DNA from 2 places in the Nocardiopsis oceanisediminis genome. Region 1 is predicted to be linked to the other one. Evidence: riboswitches for the same ligand, from Rfam matches in the RefSeq annotation. Region 1 holds a riboswitch; the other holds the start of a gene.
The links. Region 1 has a riboswitch for glycine ahead of gcvP (aminomethyl-transferring glycine dehydrogenase). Riboswitches for the same ligand answer to the same signal wherever they lie in the genome.

Region 1 (4,057 bases):
CGGGCCCGCGCAGGCCCGGATCGCGCCCGGTCGCGTGCCGGGCGGACCGCCGCGGGCGCGGGACGCCGGCCCGCTCCGGCCCGGCCCCGGTGCTCCTCCGCTCCGGGGACGCCCGGTTCACGGCGCCTCCCCGGAGTCCTCGCCGAACGCCACCGTGTCGAACACCCGCTCCGCCTCCTCCAGCCGCTCCGCGGGGGCGCCGGGGCCGGCCGCCAGCACCATCTCCACGGCCAGCTCGCCGCCGGGGGCGCTGAACACCGCGGCGCTCCCGGAGGCGGCGTCGCCGCGCATCGGGCCGGTCCGCCCCTCGGCGCCGTGCTCCGAGGTGACCGGCCGCGGCTCGCCCAGCCGGGCGGTCGGGTCGTCGACCCGGACGATCCGGCGCAGCCCCTCCCAGAGCTCGTCGGGGGCGGCCGGGCCGGCCGGGCCCACCGCCGCCAGCCGCAGCTCCACCGGGCCCCGGGTGAACAGGTAGCTCCGGCCGTCCCGGCTCCGCCCCTCGTCCAGCGTCCAGCCCGGACCGAACTCGACCGAGGCGGTGTGCCCGTGCCCGGTCCCCACCTGCACCGGGCGCCCGGGATCGACGGGGGCGGTGCCCGCCACGGCGGCGTCCAGCGCGGGCCAGCCCGCGGTGAGCAGGACGACCGTGCCGGCCGCCGCCCCGAGCGGGAGCCATCCGCCGCCGCGCCCGCGGGGCGCCGGGCCCCGCTCCTCGCCCTGCCGAGCCATCGCTCCCCCTCGCCGGTCCGGTGCGGTGCCGTCCCCGCACGGTCTGCGGGCCTCTCCGACCAGCCAAGCACCGCCGTGCGGGGCGCGCCCCGGGGCGTCCGCCGACTTGGCGGAGCTTTGCGCGGTTTTTCACGCCGGAGGGAGGGGCGCGGCCCCGGCGGGCCCGGACCGGGACCGGGGACGCTCCGTGACCGTGGCGAGGATCACAGCCGGTGACGGGGGGTGAGCGCCGATTCGGGCGGCCGCCTCCCGTGCCCGAATCCTTGGCGTGTCGTGTCCGCGAGCACCCCGGTGTGTGCTTAACATGGTCGTGAGCTGCCGAAAAGGCCGCCGGAACGGTGTTCAGCGCGTGCTCGTCGAAAGGTTCCGCGACGCGCCGATGAGTGTCGTTGACGCTCTCCGCCGGACCGGCTTACCTTCAATGTCGAAGCACCCGCGGCGCACCCTTCGCAACCCCCTGTCAACCGCCGTGGGCCGAGGAGCCGGAGGTTCGGCGTGGCGGTTACGAGCGGCAATCAGCGGGCCTCCCTCCCCGGGCGAGCGGCGATACGGCGAGCGGGGGAGCAGGGTCTGCTGTGTGAAGAGGACGTGGTGGCGCTGCCCATGGACATCGGCTATCGCGGTCCCACGGCGTGTGCGGCGGCCGGTGTGACCTACCGCCAGCTCGACTACTGGGCGCGGACCCGGCTGGTCGGGCCGAGCGTGCTGCCCGAACCCGGCGCGGCCTCCGTCCCGCTCTACAGCTTCCGCGACATCCTCATGCTCAAAGTGGTCAAGAGGCTGCTGGACACCGGGATCTCGCTGCAGCAGATCCGGACCGCGGTGGAGCACCTGCGCGGCCGGGACACCTCCGACCTGCCGCACATCACCCTGATGAGCGACGGGGTCAGCGTCTACGAGTGCACCTCGCCGACCGAGGTCGTCGAGCTCATGCAGGGCGGCCAGGGCATGTTCGGCATCGCCCTGGGGCGGGTCTGGCGGGAGCTGGAGGGCGCCCTGGGGCAGCTGCCGGGGGAGCGGCTGGCCGAGCCGCTGCCGGACGAGCCGCACCCCGGCGACGAGCTGGCCCGGCGGCGCCGGGAGCGCCGGACGGGCTGACCGGCGCCGGCCCGGCCGCCGCGGGGCGGGGCCGGGCATGCGCGGCGGAGCGGCATCGAGTACGGTCGGGAATCCGTCCACCGGGTCCGCCCGGGGCCGCGCGCCCGCGGGCGGGCGGCGCCCCGGACCGCGTCCGTGCACGTGACGTGGTGCACGAAACGGGCGATTCGGTGGATAATTGCAGGGAAAAGTTCATCACCGGCCGTTGATACCGCGCGGGAGAGACCCCGGCAGGGGCGCCGACGGGGCAATACTCCCCAGTAACCTCTCAGGCACCAGGGACCGCGCGGAGAAGGCCACTCTGAAGCTGCGGACGTGCGGTACGCGCCACGCCCGCACGGTCGCGCGGCCGGCACGGCAGCGAGCGACAGAGGGGGAGACACCGAGGAGAGCAGCCGCGTCCGCGGCCGATGCGACCAGGAGGTCTCCATGCCGGAGCAGCCGACCCCGAAACCCGCCGCAGCAGGGGCGCCGGCCCGTGAATTCGCCGACCGGCACATCGGCCCGGACCCCTCCGCGATCACCGAGATGCTGAAGGCGGTCGGGTACGACTCCACCTCGGCCCTGATGGCGGCGGCGGTCCCGGAGTCGATCCTCACCGCCCCCGGCACCCCGGCCGAGCTCGCCCTGCCCGCCCCGGCCGGCGAGACCGAGGCCCTGGCCGAGCTGCGCGCCCTGGCCGACCGGAACACCGTGCGCACCTCGATGATCGGCCTCGGCTACTACGACACCGTCACCCCGCCGGTCATCCTGCGCAACATCATGGAGAACCCCGCCTGGTACACGGCCTACACGCCGTACCAGCCGGAGATCTCCCAGGGCCGGCTGGAGGCGCTGCTCAACTTCCAGACCATGGTCTCCGACCTGACCGGGCTGGCCGTCTCCGGCGCCTCGCTGCTGGACGAGGCCACCGCCGCCGCCGAGGCGATGACCCTGGCCCGGCGGGCGACCAAGGCCAAGACCGCCACCTTCGTGGTGGACGCCGACGTCTTCCCGCAGACCCTGGACGTGCTGCGCACCCGCGCCGAGCCGCTCGGCATCGAGATCGTCGTCGCCGACCTGGCCGAGGGGCTGCCCGAGGGCGACGCGTTCGGCGTGCTGGTGCAGTACCCGGGCGCCTCCGGCGCGGTGCGCGACCCCAAGCCGGTCATCGACGCCGCGCACGAGGCCGGCGCCCTGGCCGTCGTCGCCGCGGACATCCTCGCGCTGACCGTGCTGCGCAGCCCGGGCGAGCTCGGCGCCGACATCGCGGTCGGCTCCACCCAGCGGTTCGGCGTCCCGATGGGCTTCGGCGGCCCGCACGCCGGCTACATGTCGGTCCGCGAGGGCCTGCAGCGCCAGATGCCCGGCCGGCTGGTCGGCGTCTCGGTGGACAACGCGGGCAGGCCCGCCTACCGGCTCGCCCTGCAGACCCGCGAGCAGCACATCCGCCGGGAGAAGGCGACCAGCAACATCTGCACCGCCCAGGTGCTGCTGGCGGTCATGGCCGGCATGTACGCGGTCTACCACGGCCCCCGCGGGCTGCGCGAGATCGCCGAGCGGGTGCACGGGCACACCGCACGGCTCGCCGAGGGGCTCCGCTCCCGCGGCTTCCAGGTGCTGCACGGCTCCTTCTTCGACACGCTGCGGGTCCGGGTGCCCGCCGGCGCCGAGGCCAAGCTCGAGGCGGCCGCCGCGCGCGGGATCAACCTGCTCCGGGTGGACGCCGACACGGTCGGCATCAGCTGCGACGAGACGACCACCGGCGCGCACGTCGCCGCGGTGATCGCCGCCTTCTCCGGCAAGGACGCCGCCGAGCAGGCCCCCGCCCGGGGCCTGGAGGCGCTGCCGGAAGGGCTCCGCCGCGGCGTCGACTACCTGGACCACGAGGTCTTCAGCAGCCACCGCAGCGAGACCTCGCTGCTGCGCTACATGCGCCGGCTCTCCGACAAGGACCTCGCGCTGGACCGCAGCATGATCCCGCTGGGCTCGTGCACCATGAAGCTCAACGCCACCGCGGAGATGGAGTCGGTCACCTGGCCGGAGTTCTCCCGCCTGCACCCGCTCGCCCCGCTGGAGCAGGCGGCCGGCAGCGTCGCCCTCATCCGCGACCTGGAGAAGTGGCTGGCCGAGGTGACCGGCTACGACGCCGTCTCGCTCCAGCCCAACGCCGGCTCCCAGGGCGAGCTGGCCGGCCTGCTGGCGATCCGCGGCTACCACCGCAGCCGCGGCGATGCGGACCGCGACGTCT
Region 2 (4,057 bases), 1.1 Mb from region 1:
GTTCGCTGGTGTAGCTCAGCTCAGCGGGAACGCTCAATTTGGATTCTCCAGGAGGATCTGTGCTGTCGACCGGTCCGCGCCCGTTCGCTGTGCGCGCCCTCGGCCTCGGAGTGCAGGCCTCTGTCGCGGTCCGCACCCCACCCACCTGCAAATTGTGCCGGGTGGCGGGGGCGGAGCGCACGCCAGGTCCGCGTCCGGAGCGCCTGCGGGCGCCGGACGCGGCCGGCGGGCTAGCGCTCCCGCTTGTAGAACGGCAGGTCGACCACGTCGACCTCCTCGCTGCGGCCGCGGACGTCCACGCTGAACGCACCCGCGGAGGTGTCCAGTTCGGCGTCGACGTAGGCCATCGCGATGGGCTTGCCGAGGGTCGGGGAGGGCGCACCGCTGGTGACCGACCCCACTTCGACCCCGTCGCGCAGCACCGGCATGCCCTTGCGCACCGGGCGGCGGCCCCGGCCGACCAGCCCGATGAGCTTGCGGGAGCGGCCCTGGTCCGCGGCGCGCCGCAGCGCCTCGCGGCCGACGAAGTCGCCCTCCTTCTCGAACTTGACCACCCGGCCCTGGCCGGCGTCGAACGGGGTGAGGTCCCGGCTCAGCTCCTGGCCGTACAGCGGCATCCCGGCCTCCAGGCGCAGGGTGTCCCGGGAGGAGAGCCCGGCGGGCACCAGCCCGTGCGGCTCGCCGGCCTTGAGCAGGGCCTCCCACACCGCGGGGGCGTCCGAGGCCTCGACGAAGAGCTCGAAGCCGTCCTCGCCGGTGTAGCCGGTGCGGGCGAGCAGCACCGGGTGCCCGGCCACGGTGTGCCGGTAGCCCGCGTAGTACTTGATGCCGTCCAGGTCGGCGTCGGTCAGCGGGGCGAGGATCCCGACGGCGGCCGGGCCCTGCAGCGCGATCAGCGCGGTCTCGGCGGAGCGGTCCTCGACGCGGGCGTCGAAGCCGGCGGCGCGCTCGGTGAGCGCGGCCAGCACCGTGCCGGCGTTGGCCGCGTTGGCCACCACCAGGTAGTGCTCCTCGCCGAGCCGGTAGACGATGAGGTCGTCCAGGACGCCGCCGTCGGCGTCGGTGATCATCGTGTAGCGGGCCCGGCCCACCGCGACCTTGGACAGGTGGCCGACGAGGGCGTGGTCGAGCACGGCGGCGGCCTCCGCGCCGAGCACGTGGATCTCGCCCATGTGGGACAGGTCGAAGAGTCCGGCCTTCTCCCGGACCGCGGTGTGCTCGGCCTTCTCGCTGCTGTAGCGGAGCGGCATCAGCCAGCCCGCGAAGTCGACGAGGGTGGCGCCGAGCGCCTCGTGTGCGGCGCGGAGCGGGGTCTCGCGCGGTTCCGCGGAATCGCTGCCGGCGGCTGTCATGGTGACTCCTGAGAGGATGGTCGTCGGTCGGAAACCAGGGCTGTGGCCATCCTCCCCCTCTGTCATCGGTGCCTGAGAGCTTCACCGCGCGCACGGCGCGGCTTGCACCTTCGGCGAGGGGCACCGGCGCCCCTGCTTTCCAGAGTGGTCTCGTCCGTGCGGTCCGTCTCGCCTGAGAGGTTCTCTGGGGAGGAATTGCTCCTTCGGCGGCCCGCGCCGGCTGCGCGGGCGCTCTCCCGCACGGGGTCGGCGACCGGGAGCCAGCCTAGCAGCGACGCCGGTCACATCCCAGGCCCGGGCGGCGGCGCCCGGGCCCGGCCCCAGGTCGGCGCGGGCCGATGGCGCCGTGCCGCAGCACCGCCCGCACGCCGCGCTCCGGCCCGGCCAGGGCGGAGACGCCGGCGAGCGAGAGCCCTCCGGCGCACCGGCGGGCGCACGGCGAAGGCCCCGCGGCGGAACCGCCGCGGGGCCTTCGCCGTGCGCCCGGGGTCAGGCCTTGCGCCGGCCGCGGACCGCCTCGGCCAGGCCCTGCAGCACCTGCTCGGTGGTGGACCAGCTCATGCACTTGTCGGTGATGGACTGCCCGTAGACCAGGTCGGCGGGGTCGCCCAGCTTCTGCGCCCCCTCCTCGATGAAGCTCTCCAGCATGACGCCCACGATGCCCTGCTGCCCCTCGGCGATCTGGTCGGCGATGGCCTGGGCGACCAGCGGCTGGCGCTTGTGGTCCTTGCCGCTGTTGGCGTGGCTGGCGTCGATCATGACGCGGCGGCGCAGTCCGGCCGCCTCGATGGTGTCCAGCGCGGGCCCGACCTCTTCGGCGCCGTGGTTGGGGCCGGAGCGGCCGCCGCGCAGGATGACGTGGCAGTCGGCGTTGCCGGAGGTGACGACGACCGAGCCGGCGCCGGCCGGGTCGACGCCGAAGAAGGTGTGCGAGGCGGCGGCGGCCCCGCAGGCGTCCACCGCGACCTGCACGTCGCCGTCGGTGCCGTTCTTGAACCCGACCGGCATGCTCAGGCCGCTGCTGAGCTGGCGGTGCACCTGGCTCTCGGTGGTGCGGGCGCCGATGGCGCCCCAGCTCACCGCGTCGGCGATGTACTGCGGGGTGATCGGGTCGAGGAACTCGGTGCCCGCCGGGACGCCCAGGGAGTTGATGTCCAGCAGCAGCTTGCGCGCGGTGCGCAGGCCGCGGTGGACGTCGTGGCTCTCGTCCAGGCGCGGGTCGTTGATCAGGCCCTTCCAGCCGAGCGTGGTCCGCGGCTTCTCGAAGTAGACCCGCATCACGACGCACAGGTCGGCGCTGAGCGAGGGGATGAGCGCCTTGAGCCGGCGCGCGTAGTCCAGCGCGGCGTCCGGGTCGTGCACCGAGCAGGGGCCGACGATGACCAGCAGGCGGTCGTCCTCGCCGTCCAGCACCCGCTTGACCTCGGCGCGGGCGTCGGCGACCAGGTCGCTGCGGTCCGGTCCCATCGGCAGCTCGGCGAGCAGGTCCCGCGGGGCGATCAGCGGCGTGTAGCTGGTGATCCGGGTGTCGTTCGTGCTCATCATCGCTGCGCCGAGTCCTCTCCCAAGCATGCCTGAACTGCCCATCTGCACCCTAGCGGGTGGCGGGCGGACCGGCGGGCGGCGAGGGTCGAGTGTGGTGCGGCTCATCAGGGCGGGACCGGGCCGGGCGGGCCCTCCCGCCGGCTCACCCCTTCAGCCCGGGGAAGTCCTCCTCCCAGTACTCGTGGGGGTTGCGGTCCGCCTCCCCCGGGTCGCGGCCGCCCTCCGCGGTGCGCAGCTCCACCCGGCGGATCTTGCCGGAGATCGTCTTGGGCAGCGGGGCGAACTCCAGCCGCCGGACCCGCTTGTAGGGCGAGAGCCGCTCCCGGCAGAACTCCAGGATCGACCGGGCCAGCTCGGCGCCGGGCTCCTCGCCCTCGGCCAGGGCGATGTAGGCCTTGGGCACCGAGAGCCGGACCGGGTCGGGCGAGGGGACCACCGCCGCCTCGGCGACGGCGGCGTGCTCGATCAGCACGCTCTCCAGCTCGAAGGGGGAGATGCGGTAGTCGGAGGCCTTGAAGACGTCGTCGCCGCGGCCGATGTAGGTGATGTACCCGTCGGCGTCCCGGGAGGCCACGTCGCCGGTGTGGTACCGGCCGCCGCGCATCGCCCGGGCGGTCGCCTCGTCGCCGTCCCGGTACCCGGCCATCACGCCGACCGGGGCGTTCTCCAGCGCCACGCAGATCTCGCCCTGCTCGGAGAGCTCTTCGGTGACCGGGTCCTCCAGCACGACCTCGTAGCCGGGCATCGGCCGCCCCATCGAGCCGGGGCGCACCTCCTGGCCGGGGGAGTTGCCGACCAGCAGGGTCGTCTCGGTCTGGCCGAAGCCGTCCCGCACGGTCAGCCCCCAGGCGGCCCGGACCCGCTCGATCACCTCGGGGTTGAGCGGCTCCCCGGCGGAGACCGCCTCGCGCACCCCGACCTTCCACCGGCCCAGGTCGGCCTGGATGAGCATGCGCCACACGGTCGGCGGGGCGCAGAAGGTGTCCACCCCGCAGCGCGCGACCTGGTCCAGCAGGCCCGCGGCGTCGAACCGGCCCTGGTTCACCGCGAGCACGGTGGCCTGCGCGTTCAGCGGAGCGAAGACGTTGCTCCAGGCGTGCTTGGCCCAGCCCGGCGAGGAGATGTTGAGGTGCACGTCGCCCGGGCGGATGCCGATCCAG

Region 2: linked by a shared signal. The riboswitch ahead of gcvT (glycine cleavage system aminomethyltransferase GcvT) and the one ahead of gcvP (aminomethyl-transferring glycine dehydrogenase) in region 1 are both predicted to bind glycine.

The regions. Positions count from the first base shown of each region.
Region 1 is NZ_JAFMZJ010000001.1:2,928,500-2,932,556, forward strand. Features, by position in the region: gene J0910_RS12950 (PrsW family intramembrane metalloprotease) at 1-121, opposite strand, end outside; gene J0910_RS12955 (hypothetical protein) at 118-729, opposite strand; gene J0910_RS12960 (MerR family transcriptional regulator) at 1,225-1,827, shown strand; glycine riboswitch at 2,034-2,122, shown strand; gene gcvP (aminomethyl-transferring glycine dehydrogenase) at 2,257-4,057, shown strand, end outside.
Region 2 is NZ_JAFMZJ010000001.1:1,869,403-1,873,459, forward strand. Features, by position in the region: gene gcvH (glycine cleavage system protein GcvH) at 1-37, opposite strand, end outside; gene gcvT (glycine cleavage system aminomethyltransferase GcvT) at 231-1,352, opposite strand; glycine riboswitch at 1,502-1,601, opposite strand; gene J0910_RS08510 (3-deoxy-7-phosphoheptulonate synthase) at 1,842-2,897, opposite strand; gene J0910_RS08515 (AMP-binding protein) at 3,040-4,057, opposite strand, start outside.